Linked DNA regions of Neobacillus sp. PS2-9. The protein of the gene in region 2 interacts with the protein of the main gene of each other region in a pairwise test. Links are inferred from orthologs where the notes say so. Each region holds a gene or a part of one and is shown on either strand. Other genes may lie near its edges.

Region 1 (15,634 bases), 1.1 Mb from region 2 along the record:
AGGTCGTTTAAGGTGTTCACTTCCTCATACGGTAATAGTACGCAATACCCGGCAGGAACTGTGTATCGCCGATGACGGCGAACCCGCTTTTCATCCGCGCTAGGACCATGGGATTTTCCCCTCTATGGGCCGCGCCGATTCGGTCGTTTTTCCAACTCATGTAACTTCCCCCATTAGAAAGTAGCTGCTTTGAAGGCAACTCCCCGTCTTCTATTGTTCTTTGTTATTCGCTTGGACCGCCTTGATTAAGGCATCCAGCTTGTCGTTTCTCTCTTGATCCAATCTGGTTTTGTCGTTCATGAACCGCAGTGTCCGAACGATGAAATAGATTGTGAATCCAAGAATAATCAAATACAATACAATCGGAAAAAGTGCAAATAGGCCAAACCGTAAGTCTCCCATAGGGCTGCCTCCATCATTATGGATTTATACCATTATTATACAATAACCTAATCTTGGTGTATTGCACTATCATCCATCTCTTTTTCAATCCCCTTGAAAAACCATACACAAAACCACCTTGTTGCGGCAAAGGTGAGGAATAGCGTAATCCATGTCCAGTACCAGGCCCAGTTCAGGTAGTGGATTAAATCGGTATATTTTTCGAGAAAGATTTCCGGTACGGTCAAGACGGTGCAGTAAGCACAGTAGTATAGGAACTGGATGAGCTTGCTCCGCGCGTACGGGTAGAACACATTGAACATCGCACAAACAGCCGGATAGACGTAAAACTCATAGGTAAAGCTTGAGCGATTGACGTCTGCAAATAGCCGTACTGGGTACGTTAGCATTCCATACTCAACGACAATTAAACCAAAGATCCATGTGATTCCTTGTTTGAATAAGAAGGCGGTTACAGCTAGGCGAATTTTCTTTTTTGGGATAAAGAAAAGCATTCCGGTCGTTAGGATCCAAACCGCGAGTAAAATCCACCATTCTAGTCTCATTTGACAGCCTCCCTATCCACATGCAAATGGGCCCTGTCTTTAAAGAACCATTGGTAGATGAGGTTCGTGACGGCAAATATACAAAAGAAATCTATCCAGGTCAGGTACCAGCTATACTGGACGTACTCAATGAGGTTCGTATATTTTTCCAGCATGACGTCCATTAGGGTCAGACCTGAGATCCATAGTGACAAATAGAGGGAGCGAATGATGAGTGATCGCTTTGGCTCAAAAATGATATAAAACCCAGATAGAAGTGGGTAAAAGAAATACTCGGTTGTGACAAGTACATCGGTGGCTTTCGGAAGTTCACGGACCGGGAAGGCCAGAAGGTGATATTTCACATGTAATAGCGAGCTCACCCATACAAAGGCCTGACAGAGAATAAGGGCGAATAGGACTTTTCTGTATCGGTTTTTTGGCGTAAGGAATAGGTATGCTAGTATTCCTATTACCCACATTAGAATGATGACTATGTAATCTCTAGACATTGGATGTGACCTCTCTTAGTTTTCCTGGTTCTATTTTACTGGAATGTTGAAGTAGTGAAGCATCAACACGATAACGATAGCCGAGATTCCGTATGTAAGAAGCGGCCTGGTGAAATGCAGGCGCAGCATGGTGTACATCGCTGTGTAGAAAATGGGTTCCATCCAGAAGTGGTACCCATGCTCTAGAAGGAGTCTGTGCATTTTATAAAAAGGGTATTCGACGGCGATTGAGCCGAGGACCCACCATAGCATGTACCGGACTTTTTTCCCGTTGGATGTTTTAATTGGAAAATGTGTCAGATAGATTAGTGTCACCGCAGGGAGATTGATAAAGGTATATACGAGATCAACGATTGCATGGGATTCTGGTAATAGATCCGGGTTCTGTTTCCAGAGCAGATGGTCTCTGCACAGGAAGTTGTAGAGCAGGTTACAGATAACAATATATAGTAGCGTGTGATGGTATTTCCGCCAATGTCGCCAATCCCCCTTCCAGAACGCCGCTAGGAGAAGGATCGCTGTTAGGATTACATGCATGGGTGGGTTTCCTCCGAAAAAGGCTGTTGTTGTCTGTTGGTTGGTTGGTTGGGCTTTTCCATGTTAATGTTTTGCTGGGTTTTGCGATTCGCCGATAGATTGGGCGGATTCGCTGATAGACCTGGCGGATCGCTTCTTACATTAATGCTTTTAAGTTACCTCTTTTTAGATTCGCTCATATTAATGTGAGATTCGCTCATAACTGGCGAAAATTCGCTCATAAATCGTTTGGGGTGACCCGTAGACTTGATGAGTCCCTGGATTCGCGAATAAAGATGATACATTCGCGAATAAGTTATGCGGATTCGCGAATAAAAGTGGAAAATCCGCGAATAACTATCTACAATTCGCGAATACTCATCATTTTCTGCTCTATCTTGGGCTAGTACATATTAAAAAAGGGTAATTTTAACGACTTCGATGAGCAATCTGTTGGTGTTGAAAGCTATTTCTCCGCTTAACAAGCATTTTATTTCTTAATTGGATAACAAGCATCTTTATTTTTCCCACTAGAGTGAAATTTAACCAACAACTACATAGAAAAAGGCTGCAGAGGTTTCCCTCACACAGCCTTTTAGATCTATTATATATATTTAGCAGACTAAATGTCTTAAATCCGCTTTTAGTTCTTCCATTAGTTTTTCAAGCGTAATCTCGTTCTCGTTTACGCCTTTGTCATAAGCCTTTTTCACAATCTCAGAAAAATCGACGGTGTTCGCGCTATTTCCAGCTTTCCTATCCAACTCTCTATTCTCCCTCCTCTTTTCTTCTAATTTTCAATTCTACAAGAATATCAAAAGAATGTAAATATTTTTCCAACTGATTTTTGTGGAAATTATATGAATTTTGTCGAAGATTTGGGTAATAAGGGGGGGAAATGTCCTTTTTGGGGGACAGTCCCCCGGCGCGGTTGTGCGTTACCATGTCGGGGGACTGTCCCCCGACTGGGTAATGCGTAAAAGATTAATGAGTTGAGCCAGTCCCCAAAGTGCGGGGACTGGCTTTTTTATGTGGGGATGGAGCAAATTTTGGCGAGTGGTCGATATCTATACTCAAGCGGTCGATAAAGTTCAAAAAGCGGTTGATAAATCTCAAAAAGTGGTCGATACCTTTACTCAACCGGTTGATAAAGTTCGAAAACTGGTCGATAAATGGTTTTTCATATAAAAAAGTAATTTATTATTCACTCTAGTAGGGCAGTCTAGCTGGAAGTTAGTCTAGATCTACGAAAAGGACAAAAAAATATCCGGCAATATGCCGGACGCAATACAAATATATTTTTAAGGGGTCAGAAAAAGGTGCTTATGCCTTTTCGCTGCATGTATTTATCATACCCTGCAAATATGAACAAACTATTAATAAATAGTAAAATTTTTAATTTATATTTGAAGAACGAAAGATGCATAAAATACCACAATATTTTTCTATCTATTTTCCTATTTATTTGTTAATCTATTAAGTGTATTTGCGAAATTTGTAAATTTTTTGGAGGTCAATGTCGAATGAGGACAGAAAAAAAGAAGAGTAAAAAATGGTTAAAAGTGACTGGCATAGTACTTTTACTATTATTCATTGGTGTAGGTGTTTATGGCTTTACAGTATATAAATCTTTAAAAACTGCGGTTAATACAATGCATGAACCGATTGAACGTAAACAATCTGAGAAGCGTGAACAACCTGTAGCGTTCACAAATAAAGAACCATTCTCTGTTTTAATGCTGGGTGTTGATGAGCGAAAAGGTGATCGTGGTCGTTCAGACACGATGATTGTTTTAACAGTCAATCCTAATAACAACTCTGTCAAAATGCTTAGCATCCCACGTGATACTCGAACAGAGATTGTCGGCAAAGGAAAAGAAGATAAAATTAACCACGCTTACGCATTTGGCGGCGTAACAATGGCCATGGATACAGTGGAAAACTTCCTAGATATTCCGATCGATTATTACATGAAAGTGAATATGGAAGGCTTTAAAGATATTGTAGATGCAGTTGGTGGAATTACTGTCCAAAACAACCTAGATTTCACTCAAGATAAAATTCACTTTGCCAAAGGAGAATTGAACCTAAAAGGTAAAGAGGCTTTAGCCTATTCAAGAATGAGAAAGAAAGATCCTCGCGGAGACTTCGGTCGTCAAGCAAGGCAACGTCAAGTTATCCAAGCTGTAATCAAAGAGGGCGCGAGCATCTCTACTTTAACTAACTACTCGGATATTTTCACTGCACTTGGGAAAAACGTAAAAACAAATCTTACATTTGACCAAATGGTAGATATCCAAAAGAACTACAAAGACGCTGGAAAATCAATTCAGCAAGTTGAAATTGCAGAAAAAGGCGCTAAAATTGGCGGCATCTATTATGGATTAGTAGCTGCAGATGAAAAACAACGGATTCAAAACGAACTAAAATCACAATTAGAGATTAATCAATAAAAATGAAGCTGATTGGGTCATATGAACCTAATCAGCTTTTTTTATTTAAGCAAATTGTTTAACATGCTTATACAAAGGGAAATCTTAATAGTAACAATATCCGTTTTCGACAAACTCTGTCTAAATAATTTACATATCATGACATATTTTTATTATTACTTTTTTTATAATATATAAAAGGGGGAATAGTATGACGTATCTAAAAATGGTTCTTTTACTTCCAGTAATTTTAATCTGCGTGATCTTAGAAGCCTCCATCTCCATAGACATTTAAACAAACCTACAATCGAAAAGTAAAAGAGGCAAGGATTCAATAGATCCTTGCCTCTCATTTTACATTTTAATATCTTTTGTATACTTTGATACTTTTTTATTCGAGCTATCCTTTATAAACACTTTTACTTTATAAGTTCCTGGTTTCGTTACTTTATATTCAAAGTGAGCATCCTTCTTATATGGGAATCTCTTTAGAATTTTATTGTCCTTATACACATAGTACGCATAGCTTAATTGATTACCTTCCGCTGTTGTTGCAACATAAAAGTTCTTTGAATCAACCTTTTTTATTGTAACAGTATCAATTTTAAGCTTGCTTTCTTTAGCTGTACTAGTTGCCTCTTGTTTCGCTGAATCTGGTTTAGCTGCTTCTTCCTTACCACAGCCTGTTACAAGTAATATGGCAGCTAGTAACAAGGTAAGTAATTTTGTTTTCAATGTCTTTCCTCCTCTGATCATACCTATGTAAAAAGTATACACAAATAACTCTTATTATTAAAGCATCCTAAGTTTCAATGTATGGATCATTTGCAGGACTATTGACCCGAAAATCTTATTTAGATTTACTTACATTCTCTTTCAGTGTAAGGGATTTTAATTGGTCTATATCTCCCTTAATAAAAGGACCGTTTTGACCAGAAGCAACATTACCAAACGCCTCTAAGGAGCCATTATATGTTTTTGGAATTAAGATAAATCCACTTATAGAGCTGTTTTGCACGCTAAGATACTTATTATTTATGACTCTTACCTGGTCTCCATAGGAAACAGCGATAAAATTACTGCTAAAGCCCCTTAAAATATTGTCCTCCACAGTAATCTCTCTTCCACGAACTAAGAACGCATAATTAAAATTTTCAATATAGTTATTCTTAAAAGTAATGTATTCTGCTGTTGAATGTGTACCAAACCCGCTATTTCCGCTGGCTAGTGAGCCTTTCTTGTATCCAATTGCCTTGGAATTTTGAACAATCCCATATCTGGAAGGAATGTTGCCTGAGAAATCAACTCCTCTTCGGACTCTTCGAAATTGACTATCCGTAATGAGTGTTCCTGATCCCCCAAAATCTTGTATTCCGTATCCAGTATCAATATCTTTTGTCGTTCCTAAATCAATGTTCGCATGACTCACTTTCGTTTGATACGTATTATTAAGAAGGATACCTATTCGTTTCGAGTTTGTTACTGAGATACGATCAAGTTGTGCATTACTTGCAAAATTCACCTGTAACATAACCGTATTATATGGTTTTGAATGAAGAAAGGAAATATTATCTAGAGTGAATGAAACATTTGGATATGCTGTTACCGATACAAGCTCGCCATTTCCGACTAGATAGTTTTCAACTATAGGACGTTCTAAATATACTTTATTCCCGTCTAGTTTAATAACTTTATGAAGCTCCCCTTTTGTAAGGTAGCCTCTATCATCCCAATACCAGAGTTTACTAGATTTCAACTCCAATAAATCACCAGGTTGTATTCCCTTTGTACTCGCCAAAACAACAAAGGGCTGATTCTTTGGAATATAACTAGTTACGTATGTATTGACTGTCGATTTGTTATCAAATACTAACGCACTTTTCTTTTCCTTTTGTAAAATAGCCGCTGCATGATTACCATCTGTTTTTATTTTTATCGAGTGGTCAATTACTAATGTTTTATCAATTATGTACCTTGCACTACTCTTTAACATCACAGTATCCCCATTATTGATTGCTTTTTGAAGAGCTGCTGTATCGGGCTTTTTATCAAACCCATTTGCTCCATACTGTTCAGGGGTCTGTGTTATGTTATTCGGCTTTTGCACCGTATGATTTATATGTGCTTTTCTTTTCGGTTCCACATCATTAGTGGTCGGGTTTTTCAAAGCCATATAGATTAACACACAGATAACTAAAGTCGTGAGTAGAAAAATAATGATTTTCTTTCGTTTTTTTTGTTTATATTCTTGTCTTCTCATACTATCCAGCCCCTTCAGACATTTCTTTAGACAACGTTTAGGGATGAATTTTGAAAATACCCATAGGAAGACAAATTTATAAATTACTCTGCAGCTTTAATCGTAACTGTTTTATTCTTTAAATTAAAAATAAATTCATTTGTTGTTGTCATAATATCAATTATTTCATGATCCTTACTAATCAATGTCGCATTTTCTATTAATAGATTCGTGTCCATTTTTTGTGGGTCTATTTCACTTACAATTAATTCATCTGAAAGCTTATTAGAGAGAATTCGATATTTCAATTGGCCGAACTCGATATATTTGTTGTCTGATTCATCTAACGATTCGCCAGTTTTACCTCTGATCTTCTTTTCAATTTTTTCCTGATCACTACCTATGAATGCCAAATAATACTGATAGGACCTCACAAATGACTCTGGAAACCCATCAAGGAAACTTTTGATATTGAAGTCTTTTTGTTTTAAAGGAGAATCAGGAATATATAGACTGTCTAAGCCTACATATCCCTTTTTATTATTCATGGTGATTTCAAAGGCATTGTCAATCTTGTTGGTAACATACACTTCTGTTGCAAAGCTTAAGGTATTAAGCTTCTTTTGCAGTCTATCTGTTTGATAAACAGGTTCTATCTCACTGGTTATATAGCCAACCTGATTGATGCTCTCCGTATGCCTTTTTTCCTTCACCGCTGATTTTTTTATCTCCTTTTCATCTAAAGCCTTACTCTCAACTTTGGGATCTGGTTTAAATAATGATTTCACTTCTTTTGCAACTCCGTCGCCCTTCAACATTAAGAATGTGCAAAAGATAAAAAGTGCAAATAGTAAAGCAAGTTCAAACGAAGTTTTAAACGATTTTTTCTCCTTTTTTGGGGACCGATCACTTCTACTTGCTAACTCACTTTTTGAAATATTATTAGTTTTTTGTTCAGTAATCTTATCTTTTTTGTATTTCCTTTTTTCTTCATCATTTAAACCATTAAAATGGTTAATGAATTTATTATAATTTTGTAATACAGTTTTTGTTTCTCCAAATTCAACCATCTCTCCATAATGGATCCACATGGTTCTATCGCAAAAAGATCGAATTTGAGAAACAGAATGACTGATAAAGAAAATGGTTTTTCCTTCTTTTTTAAATTCGTTCATTTTATTAATACATTTAGTATAAAAAGTTTGGTCACCTACAGATAATGCTTCATCGACTACCATGATATCAGGGTTTGTATGAGCTGAAATCGCAAATCCAAGTCTTGATTTCATCCCACTTGAATAGTTCTTTACCGGTTGATCGATAAAGTCACCTATGTCAGCAAAATCAATGATTGAAGGTGTTATTCTTTTTATCTCATCTTTTTTCAAGCCATGCATTAAGCACTTTAATTCAATATTCTCTAGACCAGTTAAATTATTATTTAACCCGACAGATATGGCAATTAGTGAGGTTTCTCCATTAATTTCGATGTCACCCGATGAAGGAGGGACGACCTGTGCAAGTAAATTAGATAGAGTAGATTTACCTGAACCGTTAATCCCAACAATTCCGATGGTTTCTCCCTCATTCACTGTAAAAGAAACATTTCTAAGCGCAGAAAAACTTTTTCCATTCCTTTTTAACAGAATTAAATCTAATAATTTATCTAATTTCTTTTGCTTTAGTGTGTATTGTTTCGAAACATTATTAAAAATTACTTTTGGCCTTGCATTCATTTTAAGCCTCCGGTGTTATATGTTAAATGTAATCAACAAATTGTTTTCTGAATTTGATATGAATTAACGCTCCTATGAATAGTACAAGGAGGGTAGTTACCCAAAAGTAACTCATATAAACCCAATCCTCAAAAAACCACGTCTGAGTAAAAAAAATGGATCTAAACCCAACGATTATATAATAGAAAGGATTTAAACTTAATAAGTCTTGAGCAAACTTAGGCAATTTGCTTGTATCCCAAAGAATCGGGAGGAAGTATAACATCATTCTCATTAATGATTGTAATACCATCTGAAAATCCCTTATTATTGTTGAAATTGTAGAGAAAAGCAAGGTGACAGAGAATATGAGAACATATAAACAAAACAAATAATAAGGTAACTGTAAGATGTATATACCTGGGTTAACACCATAAAGAACCAATATAATACCTAGAAATAAAAGCATGAATATAAAATTAAATGAATTCCCAACGATTGTGATAGATGGGAGGACACTGACAGGAAACTTCATTTTGGATACTAAACTAACCTTTGTATAGATACTGTTTGAACCTTGGATGACCGTAGAACTAATAAAAAACCATGGAATTAACCCCACTAGCAGCCAAATAAAGAAAGGAACATCTCCTACAGGATGCCCGCCTCTTATTCCCAATCCAAAAACAAACCAATAGATTGAAATTTGTAAAAGAGGACTAATAAACTGCCATGCGGCCCCTAAATAATGTGATTGATATTTACTTATTGTGTTATACGATGCTAACCGATATATTAAATTGAAATTTACAATCTGTTCTTTAAGTACTTCTAACACTGCCTTCATATGGTAACGTCCTTTTCAAAATTAATCTCTAGTTTAAAATTAAACAATTATTTACAACAATCTATTATAACACAATAAAAATTTCACATTACTATTAATTAATTTTACCAATAGGATATAATAAAAAAGGGTATATTATACGGCTGGGGGAATTAAAAATAGATACTTCAAATCCATACTACACATTAAAATATAAACGTGGTTATATTATTTCAGACAAACAAATTGAAAAACCACACCCACATTGGGAGCATGTTTCAATTAACAGTTATCAACTATATTACGACCCACTTAATGACACTAAGTACTATGAACAAGGTGATAAATGGGTTTTTTTATTAGGAACTATTCTAGATATTGATACGTTGACAGATGATAAGGAAATGATAGCCCAGAATTTACTTACGGCTCTTTCGAAATCTGAAGAGGACTTTTTCAATTATATTGATCAGCTTTCTGGCCGTCATTTCATTTTTTATGGGGACTCAGAAAATGCAACCATCTTATCTGATGCAACTGGTATGCGAACGATTTTCTATTCTACTACACAAAACATCATTGGTTCTCACTGTGAATTGGTTCAGGAGTATATAAATTCGCCCCATTCAACTACTGTAAATAAAGAATGGTTAAAAGAATATACGAGTGCCTCATTACCAGGTCACTATACTCCGTATGAAGATATTTACTTCTTAATCCCTAATACTTTACTTACGCTCCCAAGCAAACAAGTGAAACGGTTTTTCCCAAGAGAAGAGTTAACTATTGCTCCGATTGAGGATATTGTGGCTAGTATTAGTGAATCAGTAAAAAATCAACTCCAACTACTTAGCAAAAAACATGATCTTCTTTTTTCATTAACCGCTGGTTTAGATAGTAGGACATCCTTAGCGTTATTAAAGGACTATAAAGATCAGTTCCAATACTTTACGTATTCAAAGACTAGTGAGGTAAAATCCTTAGAAATAGATAAGCATGTTGTTAAGGAACTTTCATATAATTTAGGTTTAAATCACAGATTTCTAACCATTGATACCCCATCTACGGATGATATTGATTCTAAAAATATTCGTGAAGTATTAAGAAAGAATACTTTTTCGTCGCATTCCTTTCATTTAGCAAAAATATATTTAGATACATTTTCGCAAAATTCTTTGCATATCCGCTCTAACCTTTATGAAATTGGTAGAATGTATTATAAGTTAAATTACAAAAATTTGCCGAAGGTGTTCGGAAGTGATAGCATGGCACTTTTGTATTCTAAAAAGGCTGTTAATGATCCTAAGGTTAAACAAGCATTTGATCATTATTATAAGCATGTAGAAATGGATAAAATCTATAATTATGATCCATATGATTTATTATATTGGGAGTTCAGAATGGGTGCTTGGCATGCTTTACTTCTATTAGAGAGTGATATTGCTTTTGATAGCTTCATCCTTTTCAACTCCCGAAAGATATTGAAGCTGCTTTTATCAGTTTCAGCTGAAGATAAAAAGGAACATACCGTATTTAAAAAGATTATTGATACGAACTGGCCTGTTCTAAATTATTGGAAAATAAATTCGACCGAAAATTTATCCGATTTTTATGATGAAAAATTTGATGAATTTGGATTACATTTAGACAATTTCCAGTTTTCTAGTGGCTCACAAACAAATTTAGAACGAACGGTCCCTATGAAAATTATCTCCCAACCAAGAAGAGCCAAATTTCATATCGATTTAAGCGCACCATTAGAAGGAGATTTTATAGAGGCCCGATTACCTGTAGTAACTAAGTTCGAAAAAGGTCAATATTGTTCTATCCAGCTCCGTTCACCATATCAGAACCCATCTAATGCGGGAAGATTAAAGTATCAAATACTCTTGGATGAGAAAGTATTGATGGAAGAAGATATTTCACTTTGGAAAGAGAGTAATCAGATTTTAATCAAATGGATTCCTGAAAATGCAATGAGCCATATTTCAATCAGGACCATTGCAATAAAGAATTGTGAAAGTTGGAATTGGGGGAAAGCCTCAACGCTCTTAATTGAAAGGATATCAGTTGGTAAATTGGATACGACCAATAAGGTAGAAGTAACTGCATCTAGTCCTTTTTCAATAATTAAGTAATTTTCATTTTTTCAACTAAGGAGGCTTTTATATTTGTTTAACAGAGAAAAGGTTTATAAAGGGGAAGTAGACATAAAGTATTTATTCTTTAAGTCACACAAACCAACAACAAATTTAGTAGTTGTATTTTCAGGTATACCTCCAATAGGTACCCCACCAAGATACAACTACATTAAAACTCTTGAAGGTTACAATTGCAATAAATTGTTTATTCTAGATGATTTTGGTTCACGAGCGAGCTATTATCTTTGTGAAAACAGGAATTACGCTATTGAACGGTCAGTCATTTCCTTGATTAATCACATATCAAACGAAAATGGAATCACCGAAATTCTATCATGCGGCTCAAGTAAGGGGGGATTTGCTGCATTGTATTTTGGAATTAAATATGGTTTCAAGCACATTATTGCAGGATCACCCCAATTTCTATTGGGAGAATATTTATTAAGATTTACTAATTCCCAAAACATTGCTAACTTTATGGTTGGGGGAAGCGACGATGAGGATTTCGAATACTTAGATTCTATTTTGACAAATTTGATCAATTCTTCTAATCATAAGCCCAATATTCTCATTCATGTAGGTAAGGGAGAATATCATTATAAAACTCATGTTTTGCCTATGATCGATTTATTACAAAAAAGAAATATTCCCTATAAATTAGACTTAGGTAATTATAATAAGCATAGTGAAGTAGCTTTGTATTTTCCAAAAATAATACAGCAATTTGTTAGTGAGGCTTTTCATTTTCCTATTATTAAACACCTTAATGAAAAACGATTAGATCCTAATAAATACCTATATCAAATTGAGACAAAATCACCAAATGACTTATTTGCATTTTATCTATTTCATAACGAAGAAAGGATTGTCTATAAACCCTATTCGTCCGATAATAAATTTGAAATAGTACTTGAAAAAGAAGGTAAATATTCTGTTACCGCCTTTGCAAAGAGTCCCGAAGGAAGGATCGTTGCGATTAAAGGTAAGCCTGTTACGCTGAAATCTCATGCGCCAATTAAATAGAAAAAAAGGCCTGACTCACTGTTGTATTAGTGCATCAGGCTTTTTAAGCATGGAAATGTACACTTTTTGCTTTTTAAAAGTAAAAAAGAGAAATTATGTAGCCCTCCTTTAGCCCAAAACAGCATTCGATTCATAAAAAAGAGCTGAGAATTCAGTTCACCTTGTCTAACATTAGACTTTTTGTTAGTCGCACTAAAAAAGAGCCCTTAAAAGGACCCTTGATGTAATCAATTATTCCGGAAAAACCATTCTCCTTTATTTTTATGAATATTTTCATATTGGTGCTGAATCCCACCAACTTCCCTTTTCATTATATAAGCAATCAATGGAGATATTTTTTTCATCCTCTCAGGTGTAAGGAAAAATGAACTCTTAATAAAAAAATCTTTTTCTATAGAAGGGTAACGCTTTCCATCCTTCTCAGGAACATATTCTGGAATTAAAGTACTTAAAATACTAAGTACCTCCAAAAAAAGATCAATGTCATTTTCAATGTAATTGCGGGACGCCCCATCTCCATTAAAATTATTCGTTAAACTCATTATTTGGCCTCCTCAAAATGTATTCTCTAATATATACAAATTAAGTCGCCAAAATATGACTCTATAATTATGAGGAATGTTGAAATTCATTAACATAGGTCGAACATTGTATAATAAACATATAACTCCAAGTTAGACACTAGGAATTAATTTCTACAGCTCCATTTCCGACTGTAGCATGCTTAATAAGGAGGCTAATAGAGAAGCTTACCACTTCACATACAACAACCTCTTAATAGCCTTCATCAGTTGCACAGGTTTCCTCACGATCGTTCCTTCTTTGCCGTTTATCCACTCCTTTATTGAGGTGACACTAAAAAAAGGGCCGTTTTTGATTTATTAGTATTTGTAGCAACTCCACATCCTTTTCTACTTAACGAAACTTTGGGATCTTAGCTGGTGGTCGGACTGAAGTCAAAAAAAAAGGCTGTTTACGTAAACATTGTTGTTTTGGAAGAAATGCAGAGTTTTATTCATTTAGAATCAGAGCTACACTACGCAAAATTTGTCTAATTGCATTGCCCCCTTAGAAGAGTAACCAATAAACGGAGTTTTTCCGGTTATTTGCAAAATCGAGCTCATTTAGGAATAGATAAGCGGAGTTTTTCCGGTTATTCAAAGAAAAGTGCCCCATTTTTGCGTTTTAAAATCAAATAAGCGGAATATCTCCGTCTATTTTAGCTAATTTTCATCCAATTTCCCAATTAAGCGGAATTCCTCCGTCTATTTATTAGAACGAACCTTAAAAAGATAGACAAAAGCAACAATGTCTTAGAAACGAGCCTAAAAAAGACAACCCATTATAGGTTGTCTTTTTCATTTGACTGGCAACGTAAAGTTGTTATTTTTTGTATCCTAATTTCCCGCCGGTTTAACCAACAAATTGCGCTTCAACTTTATGATAATCTTTTTGTTTAAGTAGTCGACTAAATTCAACCATTTCTGGAGAAGTAAATGCATCATTAATCTCATACATTCCAAGTATTTCACCTAGAATCCTAATCGATTCAAGAGCATCCTCTTCATTCACCAATTTCAACTTCTTTAAATACCAGTTAGTAAAGTAATATTCAAAGCGTTTTTCAATGTAGTCCTGTAAGAGTCCGTTTTCCTTGAGCATGTTCACTCTGTACTTTTCAAGGATGTAGTACTTCTCGAAGAATCGTTTCGAGATCGTGTTAACCGCTGAGCCGCTCACTGCTGCATAATAGATATGAATAGGCAGGTTGATGGCCTTGGTCTTCTTCGAATGTAGCAAGAGCTCTTGGAAGAATATCGTGTCCTGTCCAACTGCACCTTCCACCATTCGAAGAGACTGATCTCCAATTACTTCTCTTTTACAAATCAGTGCTTGGATGCTCATGGCTTTAAACTGACTTTTTACCATGTACTCTTTAATATTCTTTGAAATGACATCACTGCCATTATACTGAACAGCCGTACGATAATAATCAAAGTTTAGCGGCTTTGTATCCAGCCTTAGCATATTTCCTACGACCATATCGTAATTGCCTTTGGCTAGTTGCTTATAAAGTTCGTTATACCCATCGTTGATCGCCTCGTTATCCGGATCTAGATACGTGATATACGGAGCTGTTGATAGTAAGAACCCTTTGTTTCTTGGACGCGAAGCACTACCACTTCCACCATCGTTGTAGAAGAAAGTCTTCACATTTGAATATTTTCTCTCCATACTTTTAATAATTTTTGGCGTGTATCCATCCGTAGAACCATCATCAACCATAATGATTTCCATGTCATTAAACAAGCTGCTTCTACGAAGACTGTTGAAACACTTATTTAACAAATGATCTCCATTGTTATAGGTTGGAATAATCACTGAGAGTTTATACTTTTGCCCAGCTGCCACTTCTTTTTGTACCGGTTGATCATTAAATTCAAATCGATCAATACTATAGCCATTTGGTAAGGTGGCAGGAGAGTTAAAGCCCATTAAGTCTTTAAGCGTGTAAGCTTTACTCCAGAATACTGTTCTGTATTTATCTTTCATGGAGGTTGTATAGTTATGCTCTACTCCCTTGATTAGTGAGTCTCCTGCATAATAGGCATCCTTTGTCACGAAATCTGAATTTGTATATTTAAAGGCGTTAATCATATCCTCTAAATAGAATTCTCCGTACAATTTACTTTCATCGAAGAAAGCCACAAAGTCATAATCCTGGAGTTGTTCTTCTGAAATTTGGCTCTCTAGGAACAGCTCTTTATTTGGATAGGTTTGCTGATTAAACATTTCTTCGATTGTTCCTGATTTAGAAGCTGCGATCACTGCTACTTTTCTTTCTTGCACAGGGAAATCTAAGCCGACCTTTTCCAGTAAATGATGAATTCTATGGAAGCTTGTCTCATGAGTCATCACTCGTCTAATTCCACGCACTTGGTGCTCAAAGACATCCTCTTCAGAAAAGCGATTGATAATGTCATTTACTTCTTTTTGGTCGTTCACCAAGAACACGTTAGGAAACTTATTGTTTACTCCTACACTGTAATTGGAAAGTAAGATATTCCCTAGCGCTTGAAGTTCATAGACACGATTGGCAAACATCGTATTACTTTCTTTCACTGTGTTTAGGTTAATCGCCCAGTCAAAGATCTTGTGGAACTTCTGTAAGTAAGAATGTTCAATGGATGGAGATACATATTTCAAATACTCTTCAGGGAAGAAATATTGCATTAACTTTAATTCATAGTTCCGGTCAATAATTTTTAGATCGCGACCTGCATCAATTACGCCATCAAAGAGC
Region 2 (15,715 bases):
CTTGGTGGATTAGCACTGTTGTTTAGAATTGTCAAAAGGCGTCAGCCGATACCTTTTGGACCTTTTATAGCAGCGGGAACCTTGTCCGCTTATTATTGGGGATCGGAAATGATTGAACTTTATATACGTTTTCTTAATCAAGGATTTTAACTAAGGGGTTTTTTACATGGCTTTTTCCCTCTTCTCATCCAAAAACCGAATAATTAATCTAGTACTAAATGACCACTCTATTCGCTATGTGGAACTGAAACAAGCGAATCTCCCAACAGCTCAGAAATGGGGAGAGCGTTTTTTGCCACCAGGAATTATTTGCGACGGTAAAATTGCCGATATGGAATCGTTAGTGAATATTTTGGATGAGTGCATTGATGAATGGAAAATTCAACGACGTCAAATCCGTTTTGTTGTTCCAGACCAACTGGTCATCATCCGCAAGGTTTCCGTGCCTGCTGATATTCAAGAGGATGAAATAAAGGGGTATCTTTATCTAGAGCTTGGTTCTAGTATTCACTTGCCGTTTGAGGAACCAATATTTGATTACTACTTGCTTTCACAAAATGAAAAAACAAAAGATCTTCTTTTATTTGCAGCACCTGAACAATATGTGATGGAATATGCAAACTTATTTTCCAGCTTAAAGCTGACACCTGTAGCTGCGGATATTTCTCCGTTGGCACTTTACCGCTTATATCATCAGCTCGGACATGGAAATGAGAGCGAGAACCTTTTCATGATTCAGTTTGATTTAACGAGTGTTAATTTATGTATTTTTGAAGGAGCTGTTCCTATAGTCATGCGTCCGTTTGCCCTTCCGTTTAACTTAGACCATTGGGAAATACGACATGACAATATGGGAACCATGGACTTTAAATACACAGGTGAAGCGGATGAATTAGTTATCCAGTTTGAAGATATTTTAAAAGAGTTAAGTAAATTGCTAGATTTTTATCGGTATGCACTAAACAAAGAGAAACATGATATATCCAAGTTTCTGTTAGTCGGTGATCATCCGATGATCCAGGCTGTAACTGAAGAAATGAGAGAGAGATTTGAAACTCCTGTAATACGGTTGGCGCATGACCCGGAAATAAAAGGAAGCGTGCCGGCAAATTTATTACTATCACTAGGTCTCGCTTTAAAAGAGGTGAATTAATGCAATGCTAGTTGAAATTAACCTGCTTCCACAGAAGGAACCGAAAAAATTTAGCTTTTTCATACTGATTGCAGGACTACTTGCGTTATTCATTCTCATTGGTGGCTATTATTTTTGGCAAACCCAATCCATTAATGACGAGATAGCATCCCTAGATAAACAAATTACGATGACCAAAAAAATTGCTGATAAAGAACAGCAAAACAGTGATACAGTGGCATCTACTAGTTCTGTGAGTCAATTGAAAAGTGCCATTGAGTGGGCAAGTGACTATCCTCTTCAAACAGTACCAGTCATGCAGCACTTAACATCGTTATTGCCAGAACGTGGCTTTATTCAATCCTTTGCCTATACTGAGGCCGGAACCGTTACGCTTACGGTTCAATTTGATAGCGCTAGAGAGGCAGCCTACTTTTTAGATAGTTTACACGAGTCTAAATGGATTGATGAGGCTAGTCTTAGCTCACTATCAACGGCACAATCTGAATCAGAAACTACTGCTGCTAATGCTACCGCAGCTTCAAATAGCACATCAACTACAACGAATCCGAAAACAAGTGCTAATCAGACAACAACAGCTACAACAACTGTTGAGGGGCAGAACAACACGACAGTTGGGACATCCGACCAAACTGCACAAAGCAACACAGCAACTACAACCAATCAAACGAATGTAACAACAGCCACAACTAGTTCAACAATTAAAAAGTCAACCAACTATCTTCCTCGCTATACAGGACAGTTTGAAATCAAGTTTAACAAGGAAGAGATCAAGAAAAGCAAGAAGGATGGGGAAGGAGTGAAGGGCTCATGAGGCTTTATCTCTCTAAAAAACACAAGTTGATTGTAGCCGTCGGTGTTCTTTTGCTTGTGTTACTCATCGTCTATGCTCAATTCTTTTCGTTAACACCTTTGAAGTCTGACTTAGGCATTAAGCAGCAGGAATTAAAGTCAGAGCAAAAGCTGTTGGATATTGTCAGTCAAAAAAAGGCGGCTTCCGCCAAAACGACAACGGTTGACACTAAGGAGCTTCAGAAAAAGCTTCCTGTTGGTCCACTTCAGGAACAGTTTATTTTGGACCTAGAAAAAGCTGAAAATGTTTCAAATAGTCAAATCCTGTCTATGGGGTTTGCGAAGGATGCAGATGTTGCGCTTACAAGTGACCAAGCAGCTGCCGATTCAAATGCTGCCCAAGCTACAACGACAAACACTGTACAAACAACAGCGGCAGACCCAAATGCTGCTCAAACTCAACAGCCGGTTACCCCTGTACCCGCAGGATTAAAAAAAATGACTGTCCAGTTGAGTGTGGAATCACCGAAATATGAGGATTTAGAAAAATTTATCAAAACGTTGGAATCCTTACAACGATTAGTGGTAGTTGAGGCTATTACCTATTCAGGTGGCCAAGAAATCACCAGTCTGGGTCAGGATGACGCACCTATTAGCTACAGCCTAACAGTTTCAGCTTTTTATATGCCAACTCTAGCTGATTTAGCTGCAGAACAGCCAACGATCGATGCACCGGCACCAGCGGGTAAGGATAACCCATTAAGTCAGTTTCCTTCAACCGCACAAACACAGCCGTAATTAACAACACTGCGAACTTACAAATAATTTGACGAAAGTCTACGATAACAAGACGACAAAAGTCTTGTTATTTTTTTTTGCCTGTATGTTAGGATGAATCCAATGAGCTAGCGGAAGAGAGGAGTACGAATAGTGGACAAGCCTAACAAAGGCAATACAATTAAGATTAAATTAAATGGAGAAAATACAAAGTTTGAGGAAGAAGCTTCAAAAATGGAGCCAGAAGTCAGCTCAAACACAGCGACGAAAGTGATCAAAATTAACCCAGCCCCAACAGAATCGGACAGCTATTTAGAGACAGCTGCTTCACAGGAGTCGGTCGATGAGAGCTTTGACTGGATTATTCCTGAATCCTCTGACACTGATCTTATGGAATATAAAATTGCCACTACCACTAATACGAAGAAAAAGGGTCCTAAAATGAACACATCGATATCATCAAACAGCATGAAGAAGAATGGTAGGCCGCTAGGCTCTATCTTTGTTTCAGCGACCTTTGCCATCCTCATCGGTCTTACGATTGGCATTTTTATGCTGAAGATGGTGACAGAACCAAGTAAGAAGGTGGCAACTGAACCCGCTGTGGTGGAAGAAACAGGTGGAACGGAAACGACAACAACAACTACAGGGAAAACAACTACGGCTGCGATTGAGCAAATAACGGCTTATGTCATCCAAGGTGGAGTTTTCTCGTCCAAAGATGGTGCAAAGGCAACAGCAGATCAGATTACAGAAAAGGGTATACCCTCGAAATTAGTAGAAATGAGCGGAAAGCAATACTTATTTCTTGGTGTAGCGGATACTATTGATATGGCTAAAACCCTCGGAAACCAATACAAAGAAAATGGGATTTCAGAGGTATTTGCCAAGCCATTATTAGTAGATGAAAAGAAGGTAGCTGACGTATCTGAAAAGGAAAAGGCCTTTTTAGAAGGGGCACCTACCATTTATCAGGCGTTGTCTATTGTAACTTCGAGCGCTATGGTTACGAAGTCGATCCCAGAGGAATCCGCCAAGACATTAACAGCTCTAAGCGAGCAGTTAAAGGTAAGTGGATTAAAAAATGAGAATGTAAAAAAACTACATGCAGAATTAGCTGGTGCAGACGTTAAAATTAAGGACTTTCAAAAATCAAAAGACGAGAAAAGCTTAAGTGCAGCCCAACAGCACTTATTAAATTTTTTATCCGTCTACTATTCCATGTAATCGACAAAAAAACATATTTTCCGGGAAATGAATAATAACATAAAGCCTGTCCAAATAGGGCAGGCTTTTCGTCGTCCTAATAAGTGATAGAATTCAAATTCAAATGCATAATTTGACAGATTTCTTCAAAATTTAGTTATATAAAAATTGTTTGCTTCTACAATTTCTGATAGGATTGAATTGTATCTCCCTAATGAAGCAAAAAAGGTAAGGTGATTGAATGCAGAACCTCATTTTAGCCTCTTCTTCTCCACGGCGAAAAGAACTTCTAGAAAATCTCCGCTTAACATTCGCAGTCTCAAGCAGTGAAGTAGACGAAAGCTTTGACCCCACACTCTCCCCTGAGGAGGTAGTAATGGAGTTAGCCGAACGAAAGGCACAAGCTGTGTTTAAGGACAATCAAGAAGCCTTTGTTATCGGTTCGGACACGATTGTTTTTGCGAATAATCAAATTTTAGGAAAGCCAGCTGATGAAGCAGAAGCCGTTCGTATGTTGAAAACTCTTTCAGGGTGTCAGCATGAAGTGTTTACAGGTGTTTCAATAGTGTCTCCAACGAGCAAGACCCGTTTCTATGAAAAAACAGAAGTATGGTTTTGGGAGTTAACGGAGGACGAAATCCGTTCATATGTGCAAAGTGGTGAACCGCTTGATAAAGCAGGTGCCTATGGAATTCAACAGCTCGGAAGTATGCTTGTCAAAAAAATAAATGGAGATTATTTTGCGGTTGTCGGTCTGCCAGTAGCAAGGACGATCAGAGAATTAAGAAAGGCAGGCTACCAGTTACCGTATTAACTTTTTTGTGCCTTAACTCCCGAATATAGGGAGGAAAAAAATGTCAACTGATACATTGATGATTCGCGATTTTCCACAAGACGAAAGGCCAAGGGAACGATTTATTCAACATGGACCACAAAGTTTATCTAATCATGAACTAATTGCAATTCTATTGCGGACAGGAACAAAGGATGAATCTGTCCTGCAATTATCGAATCGTCTGCTGAACCATTTTGAAGGCTTACGGCTATTAAAAGGCGCTACGTTAGAAGAAATAACCGAAATTAAAGGAATAGGCTTAGCAAAGGCCATTCAAATTTTAGCAGCGGTAGAAATTGGCAGGCGGATTTCCAACCTATCCTTTAATGACCGCTATGTGATCCGCTCCCCAGAGGATGGAGCCAAGTATGTCATGAATGATATGCGCTTTTTATCGCAGGAACATTTTGTTTGTTTATATTTAAATACAAAAAATCAGGTCATTCATAAACAAACGGTTTTTATCGGCAGCTTAAATGCCTCGATTGTTCATCCACGCGAGGTCTTTCGAGAGGCCTTAAAGCGCTCCGCTGCGAGCATTATTGCTCTGCATAATCATCCGAGCGGAGACCCCACTCCAAGCCGCGAGGATATTGAAGTAACAAAGAGATTGGTCGAATGCGGAAAAATTATTGGCATTGACCTTCTTGACCATCTAATCATCGGTGAAAATAAGTTTGTGAGTTTAAAGGAAAAAGGGTATTTATAACACTATTGTTTTATTTGACGATACGATATAATATTAGTTATGATTTTTTAGGACTGCCCTGTGAAAGGGCCAATAAATTATTAGGAAATAGACATGATAAGTAAGGCGATTACCTGCCTATTGCTATTTTGCATTTTGTAAGTGTAGAAAGGGAGATACAACACTATGTTTGGAATTAGATCAAGAGACCTTGGAATTGACCTGGGTACAGCGAATACCCTCGTATATGTAAAAGGAAAAGGAATTGTTTTGCGTGAGCCATCAGTAGTTGCCATGCAGACAGATACAAAAAATATCGTCGCAGTTGGTAATGACGCTAAAAATATGATCGGACGGACACCTGGGAATGTGGTTGCTCTAAGACCGATGAAGGACGGGGTCATTGCCGATTTTGAAACAACGGCATCAATGATGAAGCACCATATTCGTCAGGCCCAAAAAAGTAATAATCCTTTTTCTGGAAAGCCATATGTTATGGTTTGTGTGCCTTCAGGTATAACTGCGGTTGAGGAGCGGGCTGTGATTGACGCGACAAGACAAGCTGGTGCGAAGGATGCTTACACAATTGAAGAACCATTCGCAGCTGCGATTGGTGCGAACCTACCTGTTTGGGAGCCAACTGGTAGTATGGTCGTTGATATTGGTGGAGGTACCACTGAAGTTGCGATTATTTCTTTAGGCGGAATCGTGACTAGCCAATCGATTCGCGTTGCTGGAGACGAAATGGATGATAGCATTATTTCGTATATCCGCAAGAATTATAATTTAATGATTGGGGAGCGTACAGCGGAAGCTATCAAAATGGAAATTGGTTCAGCGGGTATACCGGAAGGAATCGACAACATGGAAATTCGCGGACGTGATTTATTAACAGGTCTGCCGAAAACCATTGAAATTACAGCAAAAGAGATTGCCACCGCATTAAATGACACGGTCTACGCGATTGTAGAGGCTGTAAAAAATACATTAGAAAAAACACCACCTGAACTTGCAGCGGATATTATGGACCGCGGTATTGTATTAACGGGTGGAGGTGCGCTACTGCGTAATTTGGACAGGGTTATTAGTGAAGAGACAAAAATGCCGGTCCTAATTGCTGAAAATCCACTCGATTGCGTTGCGATTGGGACTGGAAAAGCGTTAGATCATATTCATTTATTTAAAAACAAAGCGAAAGACTCAAGATAAAAAGAGGAAGCTTCTTTTAAGCGACGCAATTTTATCTAGAAAAAATAGAGGTGTATAATCATGCCACAGTTCTTCTTGAATAAACGACTGATTATTTTGCTTGTCAGCATTATTGTTCTCGTGGCATTGATTGGGTTTTCTTTAAGGGAGAGAGAGAAGCTTACCTGGCCGGAACAATTTATTAAAGATACAGCCGGCTGGGTTCAATCCCTGGTTTCAAAGCCTACCAACTATGTTGCCGGCTTTTTTGAAAATCTCCAGGACTTAACCAATACATATGAAGAGAATAAAGAATTAAAATCACGGATTGAAAATCTTGTCAGCCTTGAAGCAGAAGTTCAAGAACTGAAAAAAGACAACAAAGAATTGCGTGACATTCTCGGTGAAAAAGAGACCCTGAGAGATTTGAAACCACTTCCAGCTACAGTTATTGGTAGAAATCCTGATCGTTGGCATGAAATGATTATTATCGACAAAGGTAATCTACAAGGAGTTAAGAAAAATATGGCTGTTGTTACGGCCAGCGGATTGATTGGAAAGGTTAAGAGTGTAACTCAATTCAGTTCAACCGTACAGCTGTTAAGTGCAATGGACCCTAAGAATCGGATTTCCGCTATTGTTCAAGGAACTACCGATGTGTACGGACTTGTTGAAGGCTATGACAAAGAGAAAAAACTACTTATGGTGAAGGCGATTCCTTCTAGTGCGAAAATTGAAAAAGGCCAGACTGTAATTACTTCTGGTTTAGGTGGGATTTTCCCTAAAGGATTAATGATAGGGAAAGTAGTAGAGGTAAAGCCTGACCAGTATGGACTAAACCAAACTGCACTAGTCAAACCAGGTGCCGATTTTTATGACATCAAGTCAGTGATGGTAACGAAGAGACTTATGGCCGAGCCAAATCAAAATGATTTAACCGGTGGGAAGGAGGAAGGATCGTGAAAAAATTCCTTCTTCCTCTTTTGTTTCTATTTTTATTGATTTTTGAAAGTATCTTTGTTCAATACTTACCAGATGGCATTTTGGGTAAGGATCGAATCCTTGTACCGCACTTTCTTTTTGTCGCACTGTTGTTTTTAACGATTTTTGTGGGTAAAAAGAAAGGTGTCATTTATGCCGCTATTTTCGGGCTGTTGTTTGATGTGGTTTACGTAGAAATTATTGGGATTTATTTATTTCTCTATCCATTTATTTCGTATCTTGTTTCTAAAATCATGCACATCATGCAGGCGAATTTTATCATTGCTTTCCTCGTTTCCCTTTTTGCTGTTGCATTATTAGAAGTGGGTGTTTATGAAATGGATTATTTAATCCATGTCACAAGCCTTGATTTTATGAGTTTTCTTACTTTGCGTTTTTATCCAACCCTTTTATTAAATGCGGCTTTTATTATCCTAGCAGGCTTTCCTTTAAAGAGATTATTTGAAAATCATTTGGAATCTTTACGAGATGAATAATGAGTTTCTGCTTACTGTTTTTAAGTTCCTTGCTACTTAAGTTTTCATTTGAAAAAAGAGGAGAATGGACGCATCATGTCGAATTATTATCAAATAGTCTGTACTTTCGATTCAGAACTAGCGTAAGGACGTGCAAAATTCCTTGAAATTTACGGGAATTGCACGTTTCTAGACGGCTTTCTTAATTATGAGGTGAAAATTCTCCATGAAAAAACGGCAAAATGTTACAATAAAAGGAACGAAGGAAGGTCTTGTCCTTCATCTTGATGATAAGTGTTCTTACGACGACCTAAAAAAAGAACTGGATCAGAAGCTTTCGGCGAATTTAAGAACACAAGATGACCGCCACTTAATTTCTGTTAAAGTTGAAATTGGGAATCGGTATATTACGGAAGAACAACGAGAAGAACTAAAGCACTTAATTCGTCAGAAAAAGAATTTAGTTGTGGATGATATTATTTCAAATGTCATCACAAAAGTGGAAGCAGAACGTTTAAAGGCAGAAGCGGGGATTATGACTGTATCTAGAATCATTCGTTCGGGCCAAGTTCTTGAAACTTCAGGCGATCTGCTGTTGATTGGTGATGTGAATCCTGGTGGGACCGTCGTTGCAGGCGGTAATATCTTCATTATGGGGACCTTAAAGGGTGTGGCTCATGCAGGTTGTTTCGGAAATGAACAAGCCGTGATTGCGGCATCAAGCATGAAACCATCGCAGCTTAGAATTAGCGATTGCATCAATCGTTCGCCTGATTCTGTAAAAACTAGCGAAAATCGCGAAATGGAATGTGCTTATATAGATGATAACCGACAAATTATCGTTGATAGATTACAAGCTTTAATTCATTTAAGGCCAGATTTAACTAGATTAGAAGGGGGACATTAAAGTGGGAGAAGCAATAGTAATTACTTCTGGTAAGGGCGGCGTTGGTAAAACAACGACATCCGCAAATATTGGGACGTCTTTGGCCCTTCAAGGAAAAAAAGTATGCTTAGTGGATACAGACATCGGTCTTCGAAACTTAGATGTCGTAATGGGGCTTGAAAACAGAATCATTTATGATCTAGTCGATGTAGTAGAAAAAAGATGTAAGATTCATCAGGCGTTAGTAAAGGACAAGCGATTTGATGGATTATTATATCTACTTCCAGCTGCGCAAACTGTTGATAAATCGGCGGTTAAACCAGAACAGATGAAAGAGCTTATTACAGAATTAAAGCAGGACTATGATTATATAATTATTGATTGCCCTGCTGGTATCGAACAAGGATTCCAGAATGCAGTGGCAGGAGCAGATAAAGCGATTGTTGTCACAACTCCGGAAGTATCTGCGGTACGTGACGCGGACCGTATTATTGGTCTCTTAGAAAAACAAAGAAACATGGAGCCTCCAAAATTAGTGGTCAACCGTATTCGTAATCATATGATGAAGAGCGGGGACATGCTGGAAATTGATGAAATTACCCAGCATTTATCTATAGAGTTAATTGGGATTGTTGCGGATGATGAAGAGGTAATTAAAGCATCAAATCACGGTGAACCGATTGCCCTGAATCCAAACAGCAAAGCATCGATTGCCTATCGAAATATTGCTAGAAGAATTCTAGGCGAATCGATTCCACTGCAACCACTAGATGAAGTAAACAAAGGCGTCTTCACCAAACTTAAGAAGTTCTTCGGAGTTAGATAAATACAAGCCTGTTCACGATCTATCGTGACAGGCTTTTTTTTTAAGGCTCTGTTAAACATGCCTGTTGATTTCCGCTCCAGGCACTTCGCTTTCCGTGGGTGTTTCGGCGAGCCTCCTCGGCGCTAGCGCCTGCGGGGTCTCCCCTGAACCATACTCCCACAGGAGTCTTCGTGCCTTCCGCTCCAATCAACAGGGTGTAAAACTCAACACTGTTCTTTAACACAGCCTAAAAATTAAATTCAGTCATACTCTCAAAAATTCTCACATAGACTTGTACAAAAAAGTGGGAAAAGGGTTGATGGGAATGGCGCGGTCTACACCGGAGGAAATACGGCGACGAATCGCTAAACGAAAAAAAGAAATGGGTTCAACAACAGCAACAAAAGGTCCAGAACGTCCAGAACGTCCAGAACGTCAAATCGCTTGGCCTGGGGATGATGATGACAAATATGGATTTAACTATACGGGTAGCTCCAAAAGTAGCAACGGTGACGACGGACATCCGTTATTTAAAAAAGAAGTGTTCTTCTTCAAAATATTGGCTTCCATCCTCCTTTTTCTCGTGGTAGCCATTCTGTTTCGCAACCAGACAGCGACCTTTGATCCAGTAAGGGATTATGTGACCAGTGCAATGGACAAGGATTTTAAATTTGCCACTGTTTCAAATTGGTACGAAGATAAGTTTGGCAAACCCTTAGCACTTCTGCCTTTCTCAGAGGGAGATAAAACAGACAAAAAAGAAGAAGTGGTCCAAACAGAGTTTTCTGTCCCAGCCATGGGTAAGATCCTCGAAAATTTTGAAAAAAATGGGCAAGGCATCATGATTGAAACCGGTAAAGGAGCGCCAGTCCAATCCATTAACGGTGGTGTAGTCACCTTTGCAGGAGTAAAAGAGGGAATTGGAAAAACCGTCATCATCCAGCATTCAGATGAAACGGAAACATGGTATGGAAACTTAGACGAAATAAAAGTAAACCTATACGAATATATCGACAAGAGAACCGTCGTTGGAACTGTATCCACTTCAACGGGTGAAGATAAAACAAAAGGGAAATATTACTTTGCCATAAAAAAAGGCGATGAATTTATCGACCCTATTCAGGTGATCCGTTTTGAATAGAGCCATTTCATTACTCAGACAAGTTCATATCCACCCCTTGCTGTGGATTATCATTGCTATATCTATCGCTACCGCACATTTCCTTGAAGTTTGCTTGCTGCTGGGGATCATTTTTATACATGAAATGGGGCATGCAGCGGCAGCTTCTTTTTTTTCATGGAGAATCAAAAAAATCTCCCTTCTTCCCTTTGGCGGGGTTGCAGAGATGGATGAACACGGCAATCGCCCATTAAAGGAAGAATTAATTGTGGTGGTAGCTGGACCGCTTCAGCATCTTTGGATGATGGGAGCAGCTTACCTCTTACTATCGTTCTCGTTGATTTCTGAAGACCTATTTCAGCTCTTTATCAACTACAACTTAATGATTTTTATATTTAATCTTTTTCCAGTTTGGCCGCTTGATGGGGGGAAGCTGATATTTTTACTGCTCTCATTAAAACACTCCTTTCCGAGTGCCCACAGGCTGACACTTATCCTTTCCTTTTTAAGTTTGGGTCTTTTTTCATTCCTAATCCTATTCATTGCGCCATCGCATATCAACGTATGGGTTATTATCGCCTTCTTAGCTTTTTCCCTTTACCATGAATGGAAGCAGCGGCGCTTTATTTTTATGAGATTTTTATTAGAACGCTATTATGGAAAAAAATCGAATCCAAGTGCCTTAAAGCCTATACAGGCGAATGAGCATGATTTATTGATCCACGTTTTAGAAAAATTTCAACGAGGCTGCAAACATCCAATTATAGTGGAAGCAGCGGGGAAAGAAAAAGGAATCCTAGATGAAAATGAACTTTTACATGCGTACTTTACAGATAAACGATTAACAGATAAAATCAGCGACCTTCTATTTTTATATTGATTATGGTTATAATGAAGTCATCTATGAAAAAGGCTGTGTTAAAGAACATTGTTGATTATGATACCCTGTTGATTGGAGCGGAAGACACGAAGACTCCTGTGGGAGTACGGGTCAGGGGAGACCCCGCAGGCGCAAGCGCCGAGGAGACTCGCCGAAACGCCCACGAACCGCTCGCGTCTGGAGCGGAAATCAGCAGGCAATTTTAGCAGAGCTATGAAAAAAGTGAGGAAGCTGGATTGGAAACACTACTTGTCAACTACACAACGCGGGAAAAAAGGTTGGCGTATCTCAGAAATAACCGTGTTGAAAATATCCTTTTTGACCGACCAGGCAATCAATCACTGGTCGGTAATATTTATTTTGGGACCGTTACGAAGGTACTTCCGGGCATGAATGCAGTGTTCATCGATATTGGTGAGGAAAAAAATGCCTACTTGCATCGCGATCAGCTGCCTTCGTATGTACAGTCAACTGAAAAACAACAGAACGTTACCTCATTTGTTCACCAGGGAGAGAAAATGCTCGTTCAGGTGGATAAGGATGCAACAGGAACAAAAGGTCCTAAAGTGACGGGGATTATTGAAATTCATGGAAACCATTTGATTTATATGCCTACAGGACGCTATGTGGCAGTTAGTAAAAAAATTGCAGATGAAAAGCAAAATATTACCCTCCGAAAAATAGGCAGCAGCCTGAAAACGGAGGAAGAGGGGATCATTTTTCGGACGTCCAGCATGACCTGTACAAAGGCGGAGATTGAAGAGGAATTGATGGTACTACGTCAACAACACCAGGAATTGCTCCAGCAAACATCACACTTTAAGAAGCCAAGGCTCCTATCCCAAAAAGATACCTTTATGGAAATGGTCCTAGACCGTGTAGCTGCCATGGAGACGGGTGAAATAATAGTAGACGATTTGAACGTTAAGAAGACGCTTGAACAGAACAACCCGCACCTTAAAATTACTTTTTACAATGGAAAAGAAAATATTTTCTCCGTTAATAAGATAGAGCACGAAATTGACAAAGCACTCAAACGGATTGTCTGGCTGGATCATGGTTCCTATCTTATTTTTGACGAAGCCGAAGCTCTAACCATTATTGATGTAAATACGGGGAAGTTCTCTGGAAAAACGGATTATCAAGATACGGTGTTAAAAACGAATCAGCTCGCCGCTAAAGAAATTGTCAGACAGTTGCGACTTCGTGATATCGGTGGAATTGTTCTAATCGATTTTATTGATATGAAGCGTGAAAAGGACAAACAATCCATTCTCTCCCTAATGGAATCAGAGCTGTCAAGGGATGAAAAAAGAACAAAGATGATCGGATTTACTCCACTTGGCATTCTTCAAATCACCAGGAAGAAGACGAAGGTAAGCATTTCTGAGGCGTTACAAGTGAAATGTCCGGTTTGTGAAGGGACGGGGCGGCTCCTAAGTGCTGAAACGGTGGCTTTCCGATTAGAAAGAGAGCTATTAGAGCACCGTCATGCTGATTTTGAAGCCATTCTAGTTGAGGCAACAGAAGAGGTGAAGGACGCACTCTTAGGCGAAAATGAGGCGCATAGAGAAGTGTTAGAAGACCTGTTAAAGGTTACATTATATTTTTCTATACAGCCCTCTGAACGGCATTATTATCAATTAAAGCAGTTCGGTACGATTCAGGAGATTTCTCAACGAGTAATGGATTATTCGTAAGGAAACTAAATAATAGGTTGACACTTTCGATTAAATTATGTATGATTTTAATGTTATGTTTGTAGCGCACCCGTGCTACAACCGCACAGAACAGGTAATAAGATTTCTGCAGATTTGCAGGAGCGCCTGTAATTGGCGAGTCTGAGTTTATAAGGAGGTGCAGTTCATGTACGCAATTATCGAAACTGGCGGTAAGCAATTGAAAGTCGAAGAAGGCCAAGCTATCTACATCGAGAAATTAGATGTTGAAGCTGGTGAGACTGTTACTTTTGACAAAGTTCTTTTCGTTGGCGGTGAAACTGTAAAAGTTGGAAGTCCTGTTGTTGCAGGCGCTACTGTTACAGCTAAAGTTGAAAAACAAGGCCGTGCGAAGAAAATCATTGTTTTCAAGTACAAAGCGAAGAAAAACAATCGTAAGAAGCAAGGTCATCGTCAACCTTACACTAAAGTAATCATCGAAAAAATCAACGCGTAAGGTGTTGAAAAAAGATGATAGGTATTACTATTTATCGTACTGAATCCGGAAAAATTCAATCATTCGAACTAAGCGGTCATGCCTTGTTCGCGGATCGTGGAAAAGATATCGTCTGTGCAGGCGTATCAGCCGTGTCCGTTGGTGCTATCAATGCGGTGCACGAGCTTACCGGCGTTACTCCAGACCTTGAACATCGGGCAGATGGTTTTCTCCGTTGCGTTATCCCGGAAGAACTTCCGGAAGCCGTTTATGAGAAAATCCAGATTCTTCTCGAAGGAATGGCTGTCTCATTACGATCGATTGAAGAAACATACGGAGAGCACATAAAAATTACCTTCAAAAAGCAGGAGGTGGAATAAATGTTATTAAAATTAGATCTTCAGTTGTTTGCATCTAAAAAGGGTGTAGGTTCTACAAAGAACGGACGTGACTCTCATGCAAAGCGCCTTGGTGCTAAGCGTGCAGACGGACAATTTGTATCTGGTGGTTCAATCCTTTACCGTCAACGCGGTACAAAGATTTACCCAGGTGAAAACGTTGGCCGTGGAGGCGACGATACACTTTTTGCAAAAGTTGACGGCGTTGTGAAATTTGAACGTTTCGGTCGTGATCGCAAAAAAGTGAGCGTTTATCCAGTAGCTCAAGAAGCTTAAGGATTACTTTGAAAACTCTAACCTGTTTGGTTAGAGTTTTCTTTTTGCTGCGAAAGTACACCTTCCATCAAAACTCTTCAAGGAAACTACTTCGTCAAGCTCATTTTTTACCACAAACCAAATCATTCAGATAAAAATGCTTACTCTTGGAAATTTTTTTGATATACTAACAGCAAACAATGTTCCGCATTTATGTAGGAGTGTGAGTATGGAGAGAGAATGGGATATCGTTGAAGTGTTGCGGCACTCACGACACGATTGGTTAAATAAACTGCAATTAATAAAGGGAAACTTGGATTTAAATCGAATGGACCGGGCAAAAGCAGTAATTGATGAAATTGTGATTGAGGCTCAGCATGAGACAAAGCTTTCAAATTTACATATGCCTTTGTTTGCTTCCTTACTATTAAAATCCAATTGGGTGAACCCTTCATTTAAACTGGAATATGAGGTCTTTCAAGACACTGAGTCAACAAAAATTGATGACCTAATGATTACAAGTTGGACAAATTCCTTTTTTTCATGTTTAAATAAGGCAATTGAAGCATTCCAGGAAAATCATTTATCAATAACAATTGAACCGCAATCAGAAGGAGTTCGTTTCTTTTTTGATTTTAGCGGGATAATACTAAAAAGGGAACTGATTGAAGAATGCCTTTCTGACCAGAAGAAGCCATTAGAGCTAGAGGTGAAGGAATTCACTGAAAACGAACTCTCTGTAGAAATATTTATGCCTGCTTTATAAGGGCTTGAAGGCGTTTTCGTAAGACATCAGTTTATTTAAAAGTGCAAGTCGGGAGGAATAAGATGTTTGTCGATCAAACGAAGATATATGTAAAAGGTGGAGACGGTGGCAACGGGATTGTCGCTTATCGCCGTGAAAAATATGTACCAAAAGGCGGTCCAGCTGGCGGTGATGGCGGTAAAGGGGCAGATGTGATCTTTGAAGTAAATGAAGGACTCCGTACCTTAATGGATTTCCGCTACCAACGTCATTTCAAGGCGCCACGTGGTGAACATGGAATGTCAAAAAATCAGCACGGTAGAAATGCGAAGGATATGCTTGTTAAAGTTCCACCGGGTACGGTAATCATTGACGC

Evidence for each region.
Region 1: the proteins of mreD (region 2) and RCG25_RS02080 interact in binary tests that used the Bacillus subtilis proteins (3 or more experiments, as listed by UniProt). The link is inferred for Neobacillus sp. PS2-9 from one-to-one orthologs.

Annotation. Positions count from the first base shown.
Region 1 is NZ_CP133269.1:399,228-414,861, reverse strand. What follows is about bases 6,046-8,923. They hold RCG25_RS02080 (ABC transporter ATP-binding protein), read right to left. Parts: upstream 8,362-8,923; coding sequence 6,730-8,361; downstream 6,046-6,729. Other genes in these bases: RCG25_RS02075 (ABC transporter permease), read right to left, coding at 8,384-8,923; RCG25_RS02085 (right-handed parallel beta-helix repeat-containing protein), read right to left, coding at 6,046-6,646. Outside these bases: RCG25_RS02125 (hypothetical protein), read right to left, coding at 211-402; RCG25_RS02120 (CBO0543 family protein), read right to left, coding at 450-947; RCG25_RS02115 (CBO0543 family protein), read right to left, coding at 944-1,438; RCG25_RS02110 (hypothetical protein), read left to right, coding at 1,493-1,624; RCG25_RS02105 (YwzD family small protein), read right to left, coding at 2,569-2,718; RCG25_RS02100 (hypothetical protein), read left to right, coding at 3,011-3,142; RCG25_RS02095 (polyisoprenyl-teichoic acid--peptidoglycan teichoic acid transferase TagU), read left to right, coding at 3,478-4,407; RCG25_RS02090 (triple tyrosine motif-containing protein), read right to left, coding at 4,741-5,121; more of RCG25_RS02085, read right to left, coding at 5,237-6,045; more of RCG25_RS02075, read right to left, coding at 8,924-9,187; RCG25_RS02070 (hypothetical protein), read left to right, coding at 9,571-11,304; RCG25_RS02065 (Two component regulator three Y domain-containing protein), read left to right, coding at 11,338-12,330; RCG25_RS02060 (hypothetical protein), read right to left, coding at 12,558-12,872; RCG25_RS02055 (glycosyltransferase), read right to left, coding at 13,744-15,634.
Region 2 is NZ_CP133269.1:1,496,640-1,512,354, forward strand. The notes cover bases 6,399-9,357. They hold mreD (rod shape-determining protein MreD), read left to right. Parts: upstream 6,399-7,598; coding sequence 7,599-8,117; downstream 8,118-9,357. Other genes in these bases: RCG25_RS07360 (rod shape-determining protein), read left to right, coding at 6,399-6,660; mreC (rod shape-determining protein MreC), read left to right, coding at 6,721-7,602; minC (septum site-determining protein MinC), read left to right, coding at 8,323-9,003; minD (septum site-determining protein MinD), read left to right, coding at 9,005-9,357. Outside these bases: RCG25_RS07325 (prepilin peptidase), read left to right, coding at 1-150; type IV pilus biogenesis protein PilM, read left to right, coding at 167-1,153; RCG25_RS07335 (PilN domain-containing protein), read left to right, coding at 1,158-1,967; RCG25_RS07340 (hypothetical protein), read left to right, coding at 1,964-2,743; RCG25_RS07345 (SPOR domain-containing protein), read left to right, coding at 2,876-3,949; RCG25_RS07350 (Maf family protein), read left to right, coding at 4,170-4,742; RadC family protein, read left to right, coding at 4,783-5,472; more of RCG25_RS07360, read left to right, coding at 5,638-6,398; more of minD, read left to right, coding at 9,358-9,808; RCG25_RS07385 (peptidoglycan DD-metalloendopeptidase family protein), read left to right, coding at 10,113-10,928; RCG25_RS07390 (M50 family metallopeptidase), read left to right, coding at 10,921-11,787; RCG25_RS07395 (Rne/Rng family ribonuclease), read left to right, coding at 12,024-13,487; rplU (50S ribosomal protein L21), read left to right, coding at 13,654-13,962; RCG25_RS07405 (ribosomal-processing cysteine protease Prp), read left to right, coding at 13,977-14,321; rpmA (50S ribosomal protein L27), read left to right, coding at 14,322-14,615; RCG25_RS07415 (Spo0B C-terminal domain-containing protein), read left to right, coding at 14,824-15,360; GTPase ObgE, read left to right, coding at 15,423-15,715. UniProt on the Bacillus subtilis protein: Involved in formation of the rod shape of the cell. May also contribute to regulation of formation of penicillin-binding proteins.